Regions from separate parts of the Shewanella sp. SM32 genome, predicted to be linked through region 2. Evidence: predicted binding sites of a transcription regulator. Region 2 holds the regulator's gene; the other holds the start of a gene.
What was found. The regulator ArgR, encoded in region 2, controls arginine synthesis, uptake and breakdown. The targets are predictions, from matches to a motif close to ANTGAATANNTATTCANT.

Region 1 (4,429 bases), on a different contig from region 2:
TCGACTTATCGACTTCAGGATTGTGGCCTTCGATGCGCGCATTTAAATAATCTATGGTGTCACGCAGTCTTTGACGAATAGATCGCAGCACGTGGCGGTAAGGTTCGCAGCTGTTATTGGTATAAGCCTTTAACTCATCATTGGCTTCTTCCATCGACAGTTCACCGACCAGTAGGACTATGTCTTTTAAGAATAGTCTGGCGGCAGCATGGCGGTTACGATCGAGCACCTCTTGGGTGACTTTTGCGGTAACAAACGGGTTGCCGTCGCGATCGCCGCCCATCCAGCTTGAAAAGCGCACTGGCGCGATATCAATCGGTAATTGCTGCCCTGTGCGTTGCTGCACTCGATCGTTAAGTTGTCTTAAGAAGTCAGGCACCGCATGCCAGAGTGACTCTTCAATGGTGGATAATCCCCAGCGAGCCTCATCTACTGGAGTTGGGCGCTCGCGGCGGATCTCATTGGTGTGCCATATTTGCGCGATTAATTGGCGCAGGCGCAGATTGATCTGTTGACGTTCTCTATCCGATAGTTGGTCGTTTTCTTGCTCTGTTAAGCAGTCGACAATGGCGGCGTATTTTTGGATCAGGGTGCGACGGGAAATTTCAGTGGGGTGCGCTGTTAGCACCAGATCGATATCCAGTGTTTTTAGACAGTCGAGCATTTTAGCTTGGTCGACACGACCATTGAGCATGCGGCCTAGGAGTTGTTCCACTGGGTCTGGCACGCAGACAAGTTCGTCGCAATTACGACTGATAGTATGAAATTGCTCGGATAAGTTAGCTAAGTTAAGAAATTGGTTAAAAGCTTTTGCAAAAGGGACTAATTCTTCGTCTGGCAAAGCTGTCAGTAACTCGAGCATTTGCTCTCTGGCGGCTTGATCGCCTCGGCGTGAGTCTTTGGCAAGCTTACGGATCTGTTCAACCTTCTCAAGAAAAGAGTCCCCAAGATGGGTACGCATAGTATCGCCAAGGATTTGGCCTAACATACTCACGTTCGATCTTAATGACGCATACATATCTGTCATATTGTCTGCCATGGTTACTGACATAGTTACTCCGAATAGAAAAACATGAAAATCCGCTGTGTATATACCCAAACAACCTGAAGATGCAGGATTCAGCGGGAGTTTAACGCACTTTAGGCAAGGCAGTTATTTGCAGGCCTAGCGGGCTAAGTTAAAAATAACCAACGCAGCATAAAGTGCGTTAAAACCCGCCGGGACGGAGCACCTAGGGCACTCCACTTCCGTGTTGCATCAATTTAAAAGGTGGCCGACATTCTTTCATTGATGCGCCTTGAATTGAAGCACCCTAGGCGCTCTGAAACTCGTATCTTCAGGTAGCTTGGGTATATAGCCCGTTAGCACAATACCTATCACTTGGGGCTATGGTCAACAGCAGAACTTATAACTTATACGACTGGCTTATCCGATATGCAACCAATCACGGTATTTGATGAAGAATATTCAATAGAAATGCGAAGTCACGCAATATTTTTTGATGATTAGTGCAAGTGAATATGAAGTGCATTATTTTATGCTTTGCAGACATGTATCTTAGCTGTTAATGAAAAGGACTGATTTTAACTCATGTTGACCCTGGATAACTGTGTTATTAACGAGTTAGCTGAATGGGAGGCGTGTCTTCGATATCCCAGTTTGAGCTTAAAATATGAAAATAAATTAAAAATATATATTCACATATATTGCATAAGTAGATCTTTGTGGTAGTCTAGCCATCAGTTGAGATGAGTCACCCCCTGTGACCTGTAGAGTGAATATCATGATGTACAGTATTAGCCTGACAGTGAATAAAATAACAACCTATTACGATTTCCTGCGACGATAGTCTTGTCATCATAGATATGCGCGGTTGCGTGTAAGCTATTCATCTACTCTTTAAGTTTCTTTGATTCGGTTAATAAGACAAAAACATGAAAAATATCGCCATTATTGGTGCCAGTGGTTACACAGGCGCGCAACTGACCGCTTTAATCCATGCAGAAGCAGAACTGACGATTCAAGGGTTGTATGTTTCTGAAAACAGTTTAGATAAAGGTAAGCCTTTAGCGGATTTGTATCCTAGCTATAGCCATATCGCATTAACGCTGTCGCCATTGTCCGATGAAGCTAAGGCAAAAATCGTTGTCGAAGCCGATGCCGTGGTGTTAGCGACTGAGCACTCGGTGAGCCTGCATTTAGCGGCTTGGTTTTATAGCCAAGGGTTAGCGGTATTCGATTTAAGCGGTGCCTATCGTTTCAGTGATGTGGCGCAATATCCGAAGTGGTATGGCTTTGAGCATGAATATCCTGAAGTTTTAGCCAAAGCCGTGTATGGCCTTGCCGAATGGAATGCTAAAGAAATCGCTGCGACTAAGATGATTGCCGTGCCAGGTTGTTACCCGACCGCATCATTGACAGCGTTAAAGCCGCTAGTGAGTTTACTGACATCGGCTTATCCGGTAATCAATGCTGTGAGCGGCGTAACAGGTGCGGGCCGTAAAGCGCAGTTACACACCAGTTTTTGTGAAGTTAGCCTGACACCCTACGGCGTATTAGGCCACAGACATCAACCCGAGATTGCCACTCAGCTTGGCCAAGAAGTGATATTTACACCGCACCTTGGTAACTTTAAGCGTGGCATTTTAGCGACCATTACCGTACAGCTAAAACCAGGTACTACGACTGCCGATGTGGCCGCGGCCTATAGCGTGTATGACAAGGCGCCATTGGTCACCGTGAAGCACAATCAGTTCCCGAAAGTAGACGATGTGGTGCTGACACCTAACTGTCACTTAGGTTGGAAGTTTGATGAGAATAGCGGTTACTTAGTGGTAGCCAGTGCCATCGATAACTTGATGAAAGGTGCTGCCAGCCAAGCGCTGCAATGCATAAAGATTCATTTTAACCTTTAATTGTTCATCCTTATTTAAGAGAGTCGTCAAGATGTCTACAAACAACTCAGTATTAGTGCTTAAAGTGGGCGGCGCGCTGCTGCAATGTGAAATGGGGATGGCGCGATTGATGGATACGGCTGCGGCTATGTTAGCCAATGGTCAGCAAGTGTTGATGGTGCATGGCGGCGGCTGTCTGGTGGATGAGCAGCTAGCAGCGAATGGTATGGAAACCGTCAAGTTAGAAGGTTTGCGTGTGACTCCGCCCGAGCAAATGCCGATTATTGCCGGCGCACTTGCGGGGACTTCGAACAAAATTCTTCAAGGCGCAGCGACTAAGGCTGGCATTGTGAGTGTGGGCATGAGCCTCGCCGATGGCAATACTGTTTCGGCTAAGATTAAAGATGAGCGTTTAGGCCTAGTGGGCGAAGTCACGCCAAACGATGGCACTTATCTTAAGTTTATCCTCGCCCAAGGTTGGATGCCGATTTGTAGCTCTATCGCCATGATGGACGATGGCCAAATGCTTAACGTCAATGCTGATCAAGCTGCGACGGCCTTAGCCAAATTAGTGGGCGGCAAGTTAGTGCTACTGTCGGATGTTTCTGGGGTGCTCGATGGTAAAGGCCAGCTCATCCACAGTTTAAATGGCAAGCAGATAGCAGACCTTGTTAAGCAAGGTGTGATCGAAAAAGGAATGAAGGTCAAAGTTGAAGCTGCGCTCGAAGTCGCACAGTGGATGGGGCAGGCGGTACAAGTTGCCTCGTGGCGTGATGCAAGCCAATTAATCGCATTAGCAAAAGGTGAAGCCGTAGGAACACAAATCCAACCATAAGTGGAGTAGGTTATGAAGCATTTACTATCGATAAAAGACTTAACCCAGAAGCAGTTACAGGATCTAATTGCCTTGGCAAAAACGATTAAAGCCAATCCGGCTGAGTATCGTCATGCGCTGGATGGCAAGAGTGTGGTGATGTTATTTGAAAAGCCCTCACTCAGAACACGCGTTAGCTTTGATATCGGTATTAATAAGCTCGGGGGCCACTGTTTATACCTAGACCAGCAAAATGGTGAACTGGGAAAACGGGAATCGGTTGCTGACTTTGCTTCTAACCTGTCATGTTGGGCCGACGCAATTGTGGCGAGAACCTATTCACACACCACTATCGAACAATTAGCCGAGTTCGGCTCAGTGCCCGTGATCAATGCGCTGTCGGATCTTTATCATCCTTGCCAAGCCTTAGCTGACTTTTTAACACTGGCAGAGCAGTTTGAGGATGTCAGTAAAGCTAAATTAGCTTATGTTGGTGATGGTAATAATGTCACTAACTCGCTGATGTACTGTGCGGCTATTCTCGGTGCCACCATGACAGTGATCTGCCCAGCGGGTCACTTTCCTGATGGCTACGTAGTGGCAGAAGTGCAAGAGCTCGCCAAACGATATGGCGGCAAGATAGTGCTGACTTCAGATATCGATGCGATTGAAGGTCACGACGCTATTTATACTGATACTTGGATTTCAATGGGCGATCCA
Region 2 (4,429 bases):
TTTATTCTGCGTATAGGGTAGAAGAAAACCAAGCTTGAGTACTCAAGCCAAGAGCTTAGACCAAGTATTGTGATCAAGTCATCAGAGGTGATACCGATGGAACTGCGGATTTTTTACGATGGTAATTGTCCATTATGTCGCGCCGAAATGCGTCAACTGAAGGCGCGCGATCCCAAGGACTTGATTGCGCTTGAGGATTTAAATGCACCAGACTTTAGTGAGCGTTTCAGCCATATCGATAGGGACTATGCCAATACCATTCTCCATGGCGAAACCGCAACGGGCGAAGTGTTACTCGGGTTAGATGTCACTTGTAAAGCGTGGGCACTGACAGGCACACGCGCTTGGATCCAACTGTTACGCCTGCCCGTGATTAAAACTGTGGCCGATTGGTGCTATCTCAGATTTGCAAAACACAGATATCGCATCTCCTATTTACTGACGGGCAAAGCCCGCTGCGACGATAATTGCCAACTGCCCACTAAGCGCCGCTGATCGACTGAATTAGCTTAGTAAAGTGTAAAACCTAGGCATAAAAAAACGGAGCTCAATGGCTCCGTTTTTAATTCGTCATAATCTAAAAAGATTATCCGAAAGATTATTTAACGAAATCAACGCCTAGTTTGATATCGCCTTTCAGCGTATCTAACATAGAATCACGAGCGTTAGCTTCGAATGCACTCACTTCACCGTAAGGCAGTACTTTTTCAATACCGTTTTTGCCTAACAGCACAGGTTGTGCGAAGAATTCAGCATGCTCGCTGCCGCCGTCAACATAGGCGCATTCAACTATGTTAGCTTCGCCTTGCAGACCACGAACCAGAGACAGACCGAAACGGCAAGCCGCTTGACCCATAGACAGAGTCGCGCTTCCGCCACCGGCTTTAGCTTCAACCACTTCGGTACCCGCGTTTTGGATGCGAGTCGTCAGACTTGCCACTTCTTCGTCAGTGAAAGTCGCGCCTTCAACTTGAGACAGTAATGGCAGAATGGTCACGCCGCTGTGGCCGCCGATCACATTCACTTTAACGTCAGCAACGTTCAGGCCTTTTAATTCGGCGATGAAAGTTTCAGAACGGATCACGTCTAGAGTCGTGATACCGAACAGACGGTTCTTATCATAAACACCCGCTTTTTTCATCACTTCTGCAGCGATAGCCACAGTCGTGTTGACTGGGTTAGTGATAATGCCAACCAAAGCCGTAGGGCAAGTTGCCGCTACTTTTTCGATCAGGTTGCGAACGATACCCGCATTGATATTGAACAGATCTGAACGATCCATACCAGGCTTACGTGCAACACCAGCAGAAATTAGAACAACGTCAGCACCCACGAGGGCAGGCGTTGGATCTTCACCAGCAAAACCTTTGATTTCAACAGCAGTTGGAATGTGGCTCAAGTCAACCGCAACACCCGGAGTTACCGGTGCGATATCATATAGAGACAATTGTGAACCCGCAGGCAATTGAGTTTTTAACAGTAGGGCAAGAGCCTGGCCGATACCACCAGCAGCACCAAGTACAGCAACTTTCATAGTTATCTCCGTTATTTCTCGGATATGTGTGACATGGATCTAATTTGCGTTGGCGTCACATTACTGGAATGTCACAACAATTTCAATTATCCCTTAGTCGTGGGACAAAAGAATTCCGGAATAACGTAAAAGCAATGTAGAACAATTACTCAAATTGGGATTTTTACGCCCCCTACAAACGCTTAACCACTGGGACTTAGTGAATTTTTATTCAACCAATCTGGTTATTTGTTGACAATTTTTCTAAAAATATTCAAAATGGGCCTGTTTTTTTGAATAACGAATAATAATATTATGCAAACGACCAAGAATCAGGATGACCTTGTTAGAATTTTTAAGTCGATTTTAAAAGAAGAGCGCTTTGGCTCTCAGAGTGAAATCGTCACCGCCTTGCAAGCTGAAGGCTTTGGTAATATTAACCAATCAAAAGTGTCACGCATGCTCAGCAAGTTCGGCGCAGTGCGGACTCGCAACGCTAAGCAAGAGATGGTGTATTGCTTACCAGCCGAATTAGGCGTACCCACCGCGGGTAGCCCACTGAAGAATTTGGTACTCGACGTCGATCACAACCAAGCTATGATCGTCGTGCGAACTAGCCCAGGTGCCGCGCAGCTGATTGCCCGTTTATTGGATTCTATCGGTAAACCAGAAGGCATTTTGGGTACGATTGCCGGTGACGACACTATCTTTATTTGCCCATCGAGCATCCAAGATATCGCCGATACCTTAGAAACCATCAAATCTTTATTCAATTACGCAGAATAAAAAAACAGGTCAGTGAGCTGACCTGTTCTATTTTATCTGTACATTTTGAAGTGCAATACCGCGCTGGTTATTTGGCCATTGTCCCGATTACGTTACACATTCCAGCACAATATCTAACTCACAATATCTAACTCAACTATAACGATATCAGTAAGCCACACTGATGCGCTGGTTTGGGTGAGCGCCCTTTTCGGCTTCATCTACCATGGCTTTTGCGTAATCAGTTACAGAGATACGGCTTTGACCATTAGCATCGGTAAAGAAGCTGTCGCCACCAAGACGGTACGGGCTTTCACTCTCACCGGGATAAATCTCAGCAGCTGGGCTCACAAAGGTCCAATTGATTGCCGTTTGCGCCGCACGGAATACCTTCAAGGCTTCACCCTGAGCTAACGCCTCATCTTTATATACTGCGGGGAAATCTGGGCTAGAGACCAGCGTCACACCCGGCGCCACTTCTAAACTCCCAGCACCACCGACCCACAATAAACGTGGCACGTTAGCGTTAGGCAGCACATCCAGTAAATGCTGAACCGTACTCGCCACTAGACCATGATTTTGTTGGGCGCGGCCACCAACGGCGGCAATCACGACATCTACGCCAGCAAAGGTATCGGCGACCAATGGCTGCTCTAAATCCACGGCACGTACTGCCACATCAGCCACGGATAACTTGCTTGGATCACGCACTAACGCTGTCACTTGATGTCCACGACTCTGTGCTTCTTTTAAAATTGCACCACCGATCCAACCCGTTGCACCTAAAATTGCGATTTTCATTTCATTGTCTCACTCAGATGATTTACATTGGAACCAGTTTACTTGCAGTTTTTCACCTAATAAACATCAATAATTGAGCATGATTGTTTCAATATAGGATACTAATGTGGATAAAATTGCCGCAATACGCAGTTTCGTCGAAGTCGCAAACTGTGGTAGCTTTACCAAAGCTGCCGAACATTTAGACCTCAGCCGCCTGCAGGTTTCCCGTCATATTCAAGAAGTGGAGCAGTGGTTGAGTTTACGCTTATTACACCGCACCACGCGCAGCGCCAGCTTGACTTTGCAGGGTGAGGAAGCACTACAATTTTGCCAGCGGATCTTAAGTGAAGTTGCGGCCATGGAGAGCCGTGCCCACAGCCATAACAGTGAACTGGTAGGCAGTATTCGTATCGCTACGCCTATTGGCCTTGGGCAGCACAGTCTGTTTGATGTCGTCGATCGCTTTATTAAAATTCATCCTAAGGTCAACATTCAGCTGGTGATGTCGGACAGTTTTGCGCAATTGGTAGATGAGAGAGTCGACGTGGCGCTACGTTATACCGAGCAGCCCGATGAGAATCTCATAGCTCGGCGTTTGATGACCATAGATGCAGTACTTTGCGCGGCGCCGAGCTATCTTGATAGCGCAACGCCACTCCTCGAACCCATTGATCTGCTGGCCCACAACTGCCTCATACACTCAGCGCAACAAAACTGGCCTTTTCTAAAAGAACTGCAAGCCGAGCACGTCAAAGTTACAGGGAATCTTAGGGCTAACGATATGGGAGTGTTGGTCAGTGCGGCGCTACGTGGACATGGCATAGTGCGTTTACCCTGTGACTTAGCTAACCAATACCTTGCCAGTGGTCAACTCAAAGAAGTCCTACCCGAATTTACGACACCAGGCCAAACCTTGTGGGCGGTATATTTGTCCCGCAGTTATCAGCAAAATCTAGTGCGCGCTTTTATCGATTTCACCGCCCTGCAATGGCAGCTCGATATCAAAAAATGGGTTCCCGCGCATTAGCATAAAAAACGCACTTAGGCGTTAGCTTAAGTGCGTCTCGATTGATGCTAATCCGGCTTGATTATAGAAAGCTTATTCGTCGAACTGCAGCATAAAATCCAGTGCGGGGGCAAAGAAAGATGAACCAGTCATCGCCTTAGTAAAATGCATCAAGTGATCATGATTGCCTTCGCCATCACCAAACATCATGCTATGCAGCATCTTTTCAAAATGTTCTGGCGTGCGGCAGTTAGAGATAAACATTAATCCCTGCTCCTTCAGCGAACCATAGGGCATACTCTGACGCAGGATCTCCATTGACTTACCATCGGCATCTTTAAGATTAACGCGCTTGATATGGC

Region 1: the regulator ArgR is predicted to act here: its motif matches at 1,686-1,703, upstream of argC (N-acetyl-gamma-glutamyl-phosphate reductase).

What each region holds. Positions count from the first base shown of each region.
Region 1 covers NZ_JAKKRO010000034.1:4,305-8,733, forward strand. Annotated here, with positions in the region: gene ppc (phosphoenolpyruvate carboxylase) at 1-1,051, opposite strand, end outside; gene argC (N-acetyl-gamma-glutamyl-phosphate reductase) at 1,936-2,916, shown strand; gene argB (acetylglutamate kinase) at 2,948-3,730, shown strand; gene L5M10_RS14260 (ornithine carbamoyltransferase) at 3,743-4,429, shown strand, end outside.
Region 2 covers NZ_JAKKRO010000043.1:21,817-26,245, reverse strand. Annotated here, with positions in the region: gene L5M10_RS16295 (thiol-disulfide oxidoreductase DCC family protein) at 97-495, shown strand; gene mdh (malate dehydrogenase) at 599-1,534, opposite strand; gene argR (transcriptional regulator ArgR) at 1,829-2,299, shown strand; gene L5M10_RS16280 (NAD(P)-dependent oxidoreductase) at 2,447-3,079, opposite strand; gene L5M10_RS16275 (LysR family transcriptional regulator) at 3,186-4,088, shown strand; gene L5M10_RS16270 (Dyp-type peroxidase) at 4,161-4,429, opposite strand, start outside.